One region of the Kitasatospora sp. NPDC001547 genome, then DNA from elsewhere that is predicted to be linked to it. Evidence: riboswitches for the same ligand, from Rfam matches in the RefSeq annotation. Region 1 holds a riboswitch; the other holds the start of a gene.
What was found. Region 1 has a riboswitch for cyclic di-AMP ahead of ACFY0X_RS29620 (M23 family metallopeptidase). Riboswitches for the same ligand answer to the same signal wherever they lie in the genome.

Region 1 (5,546 bases):
TTCCAGCCGGCTCCGTCCCCCAGCCGCGCGGTGATCGCGCCCCAGCTGCCGGGGCGGACCCGGCGCACCGGCTCCGGGCCCGGGACGTCCAGGGCCAGCATGCCGCGCACCCGGGCCCGCTCCAGCCGGCCGAAACCGCGGGCGAGGCTGGTCAGGGCGCCCAGCACGGGCAGGCCGACGACGGTGACGAAGGTGCCGAGGCCGAGGCAGAACAAGGTGACCGAGACGGCGAACCCGGCGATCGCCACCGGCAGCCCGGTGAGCGCGTAGCCGACCTCGCGGTAGTAGTACGCCGAGAACGGCGCCCGCCACAGGGCCGGCCGCCGCTCGGTCCGGCGGGCCCCGGCGGGGCGCCGGTCGTCCCCGTGGGCACCCAGGACGTCCCACTCCCGGTCCTCCGTGCTGCGGCTGCTGCTCATGATCCCGGCCCCCGGCCCCTCGTGCTGTCGGTCGTTCGTCCCGCTGACGGTGTCCAGTCTGGTGGATGCGGTGGCCGGTCGGGATCCGGGGGCCTGGCGGATCCGGGGTGGGGTTAACCCCCCTGCGTCCGGGCGGCCGGGCCGGGCCACTCGTCGGCGAGCAGCGAGTAGAGGTACGAGTCGGTCCAGACGCCGTCCTTGAACCCGTCGTGCCGCAGCCGCCCCTCGCGCCGGAAGCCCAGCCGGGTGAGCACCCGGACGGAGGCCTCGTTGGCCACGGCGACCCGCGCGGCCACCCGGTGCAGGTCCAGGGCCCCGAAGGCGAGGTCGCAGAGCAGGCCGACGGTCTCGCCCGCGTAGCCGCGCCCCCAGGACCCGCGGGCCAGCACGCACCCGAGCTGGGCCGCGCGGTACCCGTCGAGGGTGAGCGAGGCCTGCCCGACCGGCGTGGCGTCCGCCGGGTCCTCGGCGGAGGCGAGCCTGGTGACGGCGAGCCGGTAGGTGTCCCGCTCCCCGGCCATCGCCTCCTCCAGGTAGAGCTCGACCTGGTCGGCGCACTCCTCCCGGTCACTCGGTCCGAACGGCAGGTGGCGGGTGACCTCCGGGTCGCCGAACAGCGCGTGCAGCGCGTCCACGTCGCGCTCGGTGTGGTGGTACTCGCGGACGGCCAGTCGCGGGCCGGTGAGTCGTACGGGGACCATGGCTGCCGACCCTATCCCCGCCCGGCGGCTACCGTTCGGACTATGAACGACGAAGACCTGCGGCTCGCCCCGCGCACCAAGGCCGCCGACCTGCTCGCCTGGGCGGCCGAGCAGGGCCGCGCGCCGGTGGCCGAGGGGCCGCTGCGCGCGGTGCTGGCGCTGCTGGAGCTGGGCGAGGGCAGGATGCGCGACGGCTGGCCCGAACTGACCTCCGACGCGGTGGAGCACCTGCTGTACGAGCGGCTCCACCTGTACGTCCAACCCGCGCCCGAGGAGGACCCGCTGGCCTACGGCGACGCCGTCCGGCTGCTGATCGACCACCAGCGGGCGGCCCGGCGGCTGAACGCCAAGCGCCAGGAGCGGCTGCACGCGGAGGCCGAGTGGCAGGGCGAGGTCGCGGCCGGGCTGCTGCGCCGCGCCGACCTGGTGACCTGGCCCCGGCTGTACGCGCTGCTGCTGCACGCGCACGGGGTGGACGTCACGGACGCGGCGGCGGTGCGGGACTGGCTGGCCGGCTTCGCGGAGCTGTCGGAGGACGAGCGGCTGGCCGCGTACGGGGCGCTGGTGCCGGCCGGCTGGCTGGACGAGCCGGACGAGCAGGGCTGGGGCCCGGGCCGGGTGCTGGCGGTCGGCATGGCCACGGACGGCGCGCGGCGGCTGCTGGAGCAGGGCCTGATGCGGCGCAGCTACCGCAACCTGGCCGAGCTGACCTCGCTGGGACGGCCGATGCCGGACGAACTGGCCGGGGACTTCGGCCGGTTCGAGGAGGCGGCGGTCGACGCGGCGCTCGACCTGTTCGGCGGGTGGACGGTGCCGGGGCTGCCGCGGCTGCTGGTGACGGAGTTCCCGGAGCTGGCGCCGGAGCCGGGCCACGAGGAGATCGAGGCGTACCTGGCGCAGCTGCCCGTCGAGGAGTGAGCCGGCGCGCGAAGGCCCCCGGCCCGGGAGCTGCGGCTCCGGGCCGGGGGCCTTCGCGGGTGCGTCAGAGGGTGAGGCCGCGCTGCTCGAGCCAGGGCTCGGGGTCGACCGGGGCGCCGCCGCCGGGGCGGACCTCCATGTGCAGGTGCGGGCCGGTGACGTTGCCGGTCGCGCCGACCTTGCCGATCTGCTGGCCGGAGACGACCTTGCCGGAGCCCTTGGTGATCGAGGAGAGGTGGCAGTACCAGATCTCGGTGCCGTCGGGCAGGGTCTCGACGATCCGGTAGCCGTACGAGCCGGCCCAGCCGGCCGAGGTGATGGTGCCCTGGCCGAGCGCGTAGACCGGGGTGCCGGTGTCGGCGGCGAAGTCCAGGCCGGTGTGCAGGTTGGCCCAGTAGCGGGCGCTCTGGCCGTAGTGGGCGGAGAGCCGGTACTCCTTCACCGGGAGGGTGAGGGCGGCGGCCTTGACCCGCTCGGCCTCCTCGGCGGCGCGCTTGGCCTCGGCCTCCTTGGCGGCGGCCTTGGCCTCCGCCTCCTGCGCGGCCTGCAGCCGGGCGGTCTCCTCGGCGGCGGTGCGCTGGCTGTCGGCCTGGTGCTGGATGCGGGCGGCGAGCGCGAGTCCGGGGTCGGCGGAGAGGGCGACCGGGGTCTCGTCCGGGGCCTCGACGGCGGGGGCGACGGCCGGGGTGGCCGAGGCGAAGCCGGTGGCGCCCAGGGTGGCGGCGACGGCGGTGACGCCGAGCAGCGGGGAGGCTCCGCGGGTCTGACGCGGCATCCGGTGGCGGTTGGTCTCGGCCTCCGGACCGAAGACCTCCGGACCGAAGGCCTCGGGGCCGTCCGTGCCGGGGTGGTCGAGAAGCTGGGTGCCGGCTGCGGAGCCGGGGTGTGCCGGGGTGTGCGTCGACGCCACGGGAGGCGCGCTCCTTTCCTTCCTTCGCGCCTACCGGGTTAGCTGACGGGTTCGGAGCAGGAAGGTCTCCTACGGCCGGGCCGGGGCCCCGCCGATTCACCCCAAGGAACGTGGTTCCCCGGCTCCCTGACCTGCCCGGGGGCCGGTCGGCGGGATTAGGCGACGGCGCACGGTGCCGTCTGGGTACGGCGTTGACGACCGCGCTGCGTTATCAAACGTTAATCCTAGGAGGCTCTGATTCCAAGCCATCCGTTCGGAGCAGCTTACGCCCAGGTGATCGAACGTCAACGAACGACCCCTCATGCACGGCCCCATCTGAGTACGCCTACTCATGTGCGCTCCGACCGGGCGGCCGCATCCTGACGCCATGAGCACACCGATGCAGAGCCGCACCACGGCCGCCTACTACATCCAGGCCGTCCTCTCCTTCGCCGTCTCGGGCACCGCCCTCGCGGCCGGGATCGCCTACCTGCCGGTCGGCGGGTGGACCCGGGCCTTCCTGGGGATCGGCCTCCTCTACACCGTCACCTCCGCGTTCACGCTGGCGAAGGTGATCCGGGACCGGCAGGAGTCCAACGAGATGGTGACCCGGGTGGACCAGGCCCGGCTGGAGAAGCTGCTCAGCGAGCACGACCCGTTCAAGGTGGAGGGGGTCTGACCGCCCCCTGCACCGACTCGACCGCCGACCGCTTGACGGCTAAGGCTATTAGCCTTAGCTTTATGGCTATCGGCGGCATCCGCCGATGCCCCGCACCGGCGGCCCGAGGAGGACCACCATGAACGGCACCACCACCCCGAGCACCCAGTACCTGACCGTTCCGGGCGGCCGGATCGCCTTCGACGACACCCGGCAGGGCGACGGCACCCCCGTCGTCCTGCTGCCGGGCATGCTCGACAGCCGGGCCGCCTACCGGCACCTGCGGCCGCTGCTGGTCGCCGCCGGCCACCGGGTCGTCACCATGGACCTGCGGGGCTTCGGCGAGTCCTCCGTCGCCTGGGACGACTACGGCCCGGCCGCCCTCGCCGGCGACGTCCTCGCCCTGCTCGACCACCTCGGCATCGAGCGCGCCGTGCTCGCCGGGAACTCCTACACCGGGGCGACCGTCGTCAGGGCCGCCGGGGACGCGCCCGAGCGGGTCGCCGGGATCGTCCTGCTCGACGCCTTCGTCGAGAACCCGCCGCCGGGCGCCCTGATGCGCGGTGTCATGGGCCTGATGGGCACGGCCCTCGTCCACTGGCCGGCCTCCTGGGGCTTCTACCTGCGCCGGATGGCCTTCCCCGGCGCCAAGCCCGCCGACTTCGACGCGTACGTGGACGGCCTGGTCGCCGCGCTGCGCACCCCGGGCCGCAAGGCCGCCACCCGCGGGTACGTCCGCGGCGACTCGGCGCCGGCCGGCTGGACGGCCGCGGTACGGTGCCCGGCGCTGGTGGTGATGGGCAGCGCGGACCCCGACTTCCCGAAGCCTGAGCTCGTCGCCGACCGGCAGGCCGCCGCCCTGGGCGCGCGGAAGGTGATGATCGAGGGGTCCGGGCACTACCCGATGGCCGACAACCCGGCGGCCACCGCGGACGCCCTGCTGCCGTTCCTCGCCGAACTCGGCTGAGCCCCGTCCCCGCCCGCCGCCACCCGTACGGAGATCCCGAACCCATGCCCCGCGTAGGACTGACCCCCGGCCAGGTCGTCGACCACGCCCTCGCCCTCATCGACGAGCAGGGCGCCGAGGCCCTCACCCTGGCCTCCGTCGCCGCCCGGGCCGGGGTCGCCACCCCCTCGCTGTACAAGCACGTCAGCGGCGGCCTGGCCGAACTGCGGCGGATGATCGCCGTCCGGGTCACCGGAGACCTGGCCGACCGGCTGGCCGAGGCGGCCGTCGGACGCAGCGGGGACGACGCCGTCGCCGCCGTCCTGCGCGCCTACCACGCGTACGCCACCGAGCACCCGCACCGCTACCACGCCCTGCCCCAGGCCCCGCAGCCCGACGACGACCTGACCCGGGCGGCCGCCCGGCTGGTCGGTGTGATCATCGCCGTCCTGCGGGAGTACGGCCTCGACGGCGCCGAGGCGGTCCACGCCGCCCGCACCGTCCGCTCCCTCGCCCACGGCTTCGCGTCCCTCTCCACCGCCGGCGCCTTCCAGCTCGCCGAGGACCTCACCACCACCCACGACCGCCTCATCGCCACCCTCACCGCCGGCCTGCGCGGCTGGCCCGCCTGACCGCCTCGGGCGGCCCGCCCGGACTCGGGGCTCGGGGCCGCCCCTGCACCGGATGGCGCCCCTTCCGCAACACCCTGCACACAGGCCCCACACATCACAGGACGCGATCCGGCCGACCGGCCCGGTCCCGACGCCGGCCACCGGGGCCGGCCAGGCCGGTGGGACGCCTCGTCAGGCGGTGCGATCGGGGTCGAACGAGCGCCGATTGACGCCGAATTGACTCGATATTGACGAGATCCGGTCACTTGGCGGGATCCGTTCACACCTTCGTAGGATCATCACCCTAGAATTCGCCGCGTGACGATGACTCAGTGGTCCGTAACGGCAACCGGCGTGCTCGCCGTCCTCGCCCTCGTGGCCGCCGCGCGGTACCGCGCCGTGTC
Region 2 (5,546 bases), on a different contig from region 1:
GGCGGCATCCAGGGCGAGTACGACTTTCCCGCACAGCCGACCGCGGGCGGCCGGCTTCCGATCCGAATAAGCCTGGTGCACCGCGCACCCCAGGTGGTCTGCGCGGTGAGCGATCCGAGCAGCACCGGACCGATCGCCCGGGAGGCCGACTTCGTCGCCGAGTCGGGTCGCGGACTGCACCTGGTGGAGTCGTTCAGCTGCTCCTGGGGCTGGCACCCGCTGGGCAGCGGCAAGGTGGTCTGGGCGATGTTCGAGGCGGAGAAGGTCGGCGGCTCCCCGCTGGACGGACACCCCGAACTCGGCGGCCGCTCACCGCTGGACGGCCCCGTCGACGTCGGCGGACGGCATCGGCGCTCGGCCTAGGAGGGGCTCCGCGTCCAGGACGGACGCCGCGCCCAGGACGAACCCCGCCCCCAGGACGGACCCCGCGCCGGACGGACCCTGCGCCGGACGGCGTGTGGCCGGTCGAGGAAGTCCCGGGAGGACCACATTCCGGGCCCTTCCGCCAGGCCCCGCCGCGGATCTCCGGCGCCACGGAGCCGCCGGCGGCTTCCGGGACGTGCTCGCCCGGTGGAGCGACATCCGGGACAGCGAAATCCGGGGCAGCGGTTTCGGGAACGACGATTCCCGGAGCGACGATTCCCGGAGCAGTGGCATCCGGAACAGGGAAAGACAAAGGCCGTCGTGGTGTCGGCACCCACGACGGCCCCCCGATGATGGAGCACGGCGGTCGGTCAGACCGCCAGGTGGTCGAACTCCCCGTCCTTCGCCCCCAGCAGCAGGGCCGCGATCTCGGCCCGGGTGTAGATGAGGGCCGGACCGTCCGGGAACCGCGAGTTGCGCATCGCCACGTCGCCGCCCGGCAGGGCCGCGAACTCGACGCAGTTGCCCTGGGAGTTGCTGTGCCGGCTCTTCTGCCAGACCACCCCCTGGAGATCGGCCGCGGCCATCCCGTTGTAGGTGTCGTACGAGCCGTGCGTGTCCTGCGAGTCGTGCATAGAAATCTCCCGAAGAGCTCCGGAGTTGTCGTCCAGCGCGGCGCCCCCGGCACCGTCGAAACGAACGGGCCGGCCCCGTACCGGTCCGGCACAACGCCTCACTTGACGCGATGATAGCTGCAGTGCACGTGCATCAGCACGGGACGTTGCAGGTGCACCAGGCCTTTTACCCGCATCCGCCAACTCTTCACGGGCCTTCTTCTGACGGTACGTAAACGGACATAGCCGATGATTCACCGGGCTCGTGATAACCGGCCGTGAGCACCCCCCCGCTGAATGTTGATCTTCGAACGCCGGGAGTCGCACCCTCGTGACCCTCCGTCAAACCATCCCCATGCTGTGAGACATCTCACGTGCCCCAGGTGCAACGGCCGCCCCCGCGGATCGCGTCGTGGCAACCACCCGCGGCCGCGCGGGGGTTGAGTGAAGAATGTCCGGATTGTAGGCAAAGCGCCCGGACCGGCGCCGGAGACGCACCCGGTCCGCGCGGGGTCCGCACCGCGACCGCGCGAATCCTGTCCGGCAGCCGACTGCAAGCCCGACGGGCGGATGTCCTACGATCTCCGGCATGAGCACCGCAGCCATTCCGGGCGCGCCACTGCCCGTCCGCACTCCAGGCTCCCGTGCGCGGGGGCGCCACCGTCGTCCCGAGCGCCCCGAGATCCCGGCCGGCGCCCCGGCCCTGGTGCTCGCCGTGCCCGCGACCGCCGGGCCCGAGTCCCGCTCGGTCGTCGAGGAACTGCTCTCGATCGTCCGCACCGAGCAGAACGGCGTGCAGACCGCGGTCGGCTACCTCCCCGGGAACGGCGCCGAGGTCGCGGGCAGCGAGGACCGCACGGTGGCCGAGCTGCTGGCCCTGGCCGCCGAGGCCGGGCTGCCGATGCCCGTCCTGGTGCCGCTGGTGCCCGGCCCGCACACCTTCCTGAGCGAGCTTCACGCGCTCGCCGCCGAGTACGGCGCCCCCGTCACCGACCCGCTGGGCCCGCACCCGCTGCTGGCCGAGGCCGTACACGTCCGGCTGTCCGAGGCCGGACTGGCCCGGGCCGACCGCGCCCGGCTGTTCGCCATCGCGACCGCCGCCGACGGCGTGGTGCTGACCACCGTCGGCGGCGAGGACGCGGCCGCCGCGGCCGGCATCACCGGTGTGCTGCTCGCCGCCCGACTGGCCGTGCCGGTCGTCGCCGCGGCGCTCGACGTGCCCGGCTCGGTGGCCGCGGCCGTCAACCACCTCAGGGACACCGGCTCGCAGCGCCCGGCGCTGGCCCCGCTGGTGATCGGCCCGGAGGCGGACTCCGAGCTGCTCGCCACCGCCGCCGAGGAGACCGGCTGCCCGTCGGCCGCGCCGCTGGGCGCCTACCCGTCGGTCGGCCAGCTGATCGCCTCCACCTACCTGGCCGCACTGCCCATGCCGTCCGCGGAGGACCTGGCGCGGGCCGAGGCGGAGGCCGCGGCCGCCGCCGAGGCCGAGGGGGCCCTGGAGGGCGTTCGCGGCGCCCACGCGGCCGCCGAGGGATCCCTCGGGCAGTAGTCGACACCGCGCGCCGGTTCGCGCGCGCAGAAGGGCCCGGAACGGTTCGCGTTCCGGGCCCTTCGCATCGGCCCCACTGCATTGCCCGCCGGCATCGACCCCCGCCCTGTCGGGCCCATGGGGATTGGCGCCTTCCATGGCTGGCCACGGCCGACCCGTCCCGTACGGGGAGTCGGACGGCAATGAAGTGGAATGTCCGTTCTGGCGTCATTTGAAGGGAAATAGGGAGCGCGGCCCCGGGCACGTGAATCGAGGCCGCTCCCCCACTCTCCGGAGCACACTGTTCCGCAATTCGACGCCCCGTCACGTCACTTCTGAGGCGAAGCCAGTTGTCGCTTTCCGCAACAGCATTGCTTGAAAACGATCATTTACGATCATGCTCGGCCGCAATTTTGGCAGTTCCCACTAAACCGTGATGTGCATCACAGGCATTTGCGGTTTGAACTTAAGTCTGATTAACGTGCTCCCCGTTCGTGACCACACGAACCCGGTTCATCCGCAACGCCGAGTCCTGCCGTCGGATGTCCTGGCAGCGCGAAAACGCACCACGGCAGGAGCGGGGGAACCACAGGTAAGTCGCCCCGGACCACTCTTCGGAACGGTCCAGGGCTAGGGGTGAAGCCGCGCTCACCGCGCGGCCGGGCAACTCCAGCCCGAATCCGACAGCTCACCTCGCAGGCGTGGGAGAGGACCGCGTCTTCATGCTGCCCACCAACGGCACCAGCCTGTCCAGCCGCACCCGCCGCGTGATCGCCGCCCTCGGCGTCGCGGGCGTCGGCCTCACCGTCCCCTGCCTCACCTCGGGCACCGCCTCCGCCGCCACCGTCGCCACCTGGGACAAGGTCGCCCAGTGCGAGAGCGGCGGCAACTGGAGCATCAACACCGGCAACGGCTTCTACGGCGGCCTCCAGTTCACCTCCAGCACCTGGTCCGCCTTCGGCGGCACCGCCTTCGCGGCGCGCGCCGACCTGGCCACCAAGGACCAGCAGATCGCCGTCGCCGAGAAGGTCCTGGCCTCGCAGGGCCCCGGCGCCTGGCCGGTCTGCTCCGTCAAGGCCGGCCTGACCAAGGGCGGCACCCCGGCCGCCGTCGACACCTCGGCGGGCTCCACCCCCGGCTCGACCACCGCCGCGCCGGCCCAGAGCGCCACTCCGGCCGCTCCGGCCGCGAAGCCCGCCGCCAAGCCCGCGCAGGCCCCGGCAGCCAAGCCCGCCGCGCCCGCTCAGGACGCTCAGACGGCCGGCGACTCCGCCGCCTCCGGCAGCCGCGGCGACTGGGCCCAGAAGCGCCAGCAGCAGGCCCAGGGCGGCGACTACACCGTGGTCGAGGGCGACTGGCTGTCCTCGATCGCCGACCGGCACAACGTGCAGGGCGGCTGGGAGCGGCTGTACGAGCTCAACCGCGGCACCCTGACCGACGGCCCGGACACCATCTACCCGGGCCAGCACCTGTCCTTCGACGGCTCGTCCGCCGACAAGTCCGGCGCGGACTTCACCTGGTTCGACCGCTCGCAGAAGTCCGGCCAGTCCGCGAACGGCGGCGCCGTGAACGCCCAGCCGACCGCGCAGTCCCAGGCCCCGGCCGCCAAGCCGGCCGCCAAGCCCGCTCCGCAGCCCCAGGCCCAGACGCCGGCTCCGGCTCCGGCCGCCACCGGCAGCATGGCCGCCGCGGTCTCCTTCGCCGAGTCGAAGGTCGGTCAGGCGTACGTCTACGGCGGCACCGGCAACGGCGGCTGGGACTGCTCCGGCCTGACCCAGGCCGCGCTGCGCGCCGCGGGCATCTCCGTCCCGCGCGTCGCCGCCGACCAGGCCGCCGCCAGCACCCACGTCTCGCTGGACAGCCTCCAGCCGGGCGACCTGCTGTTCTGGTCCAACAACGGCAAGGACTCCGGCGTCTACCACGTCGCGATCTACGTCGGCAACGGCAAGTACGTCGAGGCCGCCAACCCCAGCTCGGGCGTCCGCGAGCAGACCATCGCCAACTGGGCCCCGGACTTCGCCGGCCGGGTCTGAGGACGGCGAACGGCCGACAGCCGACGGACGACGGCTGACAGATTTCAGCTGACAGATAACAGATAACAGATAACAGATTTCATCATCTGTCAGCTGTCAGTCGAACGCTGACCACCCGCCACCCCCGGGGAGAGTCTGGTCGCTCTCCCCGGGGGTTCCGGCGTTCCCGGACGGGCCGGCCGCCCTGCTCCCGTTCCGCAGATCCGCCGTATTCCGTGGTGGACACCTCCTCGCAGCGGGCATGCTGCTGCTCTGCACCCGAGGAGGAGTCACATGGCCCAGGTCACCGTCACCCTCGACGCGAACCTCGCGATCGACGCGATGATGCTCTCCGGCACCAAGAACCCACAGGACGCCGTCGAGCTGATCCTGCGCGACTACCTGGCCCGCGGCCGCCGTACCGAGACCCGCACCGGCGAGGCCGCCGACGGACACCGGCTCACCGCCGACCGTCCGACCGGCCAAGAGGGCTGACCACCCGACGGCCGCCGGCAACCGGACCGCCCGCCCCCCGCCGGCCGACCGCCCCCGACCCCAGGGTGGCCGACCGCGCGCACGCCGAGGGGCCCCGGAGAGCAACCGCCCTCCGGGGCCCCTGCGTCGGCCGTGACGGCCGGGGCTCAGCGCGCGCAGGCCCCGGTGGACCCGCGCATCACCAGCTCCGGCTGGAACATGAACTCGCCGCGCTGGACGGCGTTCCCGCCGACCTCCTCCAGCAGCGCGTCCACCGCCGCCGTGGCCATCGCCTCGACCGGCTGCCGGATCGTGGTCAACGGCGGCTCGGTGAAGGCGATCAGCGGCGAGTCGTCGAAGCCGACCACCGACACGTCCTGCGGCACCGACAGCCCGCGCTGCCGCACCGCCCGGATCGCCCCGAGCGCCATCATGTCGCTCCCGCAGACGATCGCCGTGCAGCCCTTGTCGAGCAGCGCGCCGGCCGCCGCGTGCCCGCCCTCCACGCTGAACAGCGTGTGGTGGACGAGGTTCTCGGCCTCCTCCCGGGTGCGT

Region 2: linked by a shared signal. The riboswitch ahead of ACFY0X_RS20790 (transglycosylase family protein) and the one ahead of ACFY0X_RS29620 (M23 family metallopeptidase) in region 1 are both predicted to bind cyclic di-AMP.

What each region holds. Positions count from the first base shown of each region.
Region 1 covers NZ_JBIAVL010000021.1:94,073-99,618, reverse strand. Annotated here, with positions in the region: gene ACFY0X_RS29635 (sensor domain-containing protein) at 1-419, opposite strand, end outside; gene ACFY0X_RS29630 (GNAT family N-acetyltransferase) at 533-1,120, opposite strand; gene ACFY0X_RS29625 (hypothetical protein) at 1,163-2,038, shown strand; gene ACFY0X_RS29620 (M23 family metallopeptidase) at 2,103-2,948, opposite strand; cyclic di-AMP (ydaO/yuaA leader) riboswitch at 2,962-3,120, opposite strand; gene ACFY0X_RS29615 (YiaA/YiaB family inner membrane protein) at 3,316-3,606, shown strand; gene ACFY0X_RS29610 (alpha/beta fold hydrolase) at 3,725-4,552, shown strand; gene ACFY0X_RS29605 (TetR/AcrR family transcriptional regulator) at 4,597-5,163, shown strand; gene ACFY0X_RS29600 (sensor histidine kinase) at 5,467-5,546, shown strand, end outside.
Region 2 covers NZ_JBIAVL010000011.1:13,523-19,068, forward strand. Annotated here, with positions in the region: gene ACFY0X_RS20775 (ATP-binding protein) at 1-363, shown strand, start outside; gene ACFY0X_RS20780 (DUF397 domain-containing protein) at 735-998, opposite strand; gene ACFY0X_RS20785 (hypothetical protein) at 1,567-2,526, shown strand; cyclic di-AMP (ydaO/yuaA leader) riboswitch at 3,019-3,220, shown strand; gene ACFY0X_RS20790 (transglycosylase family protein) at 3,207-4,538, shown strand; gene ACFY0X_RS20795 (hypothetical protein) at 4,812-5,012, shown strand; gene ACFY0X_RS20800 (LacI family DNA-binding transcriptional regulator) at 5,159-5,546, opposite strand, start outside.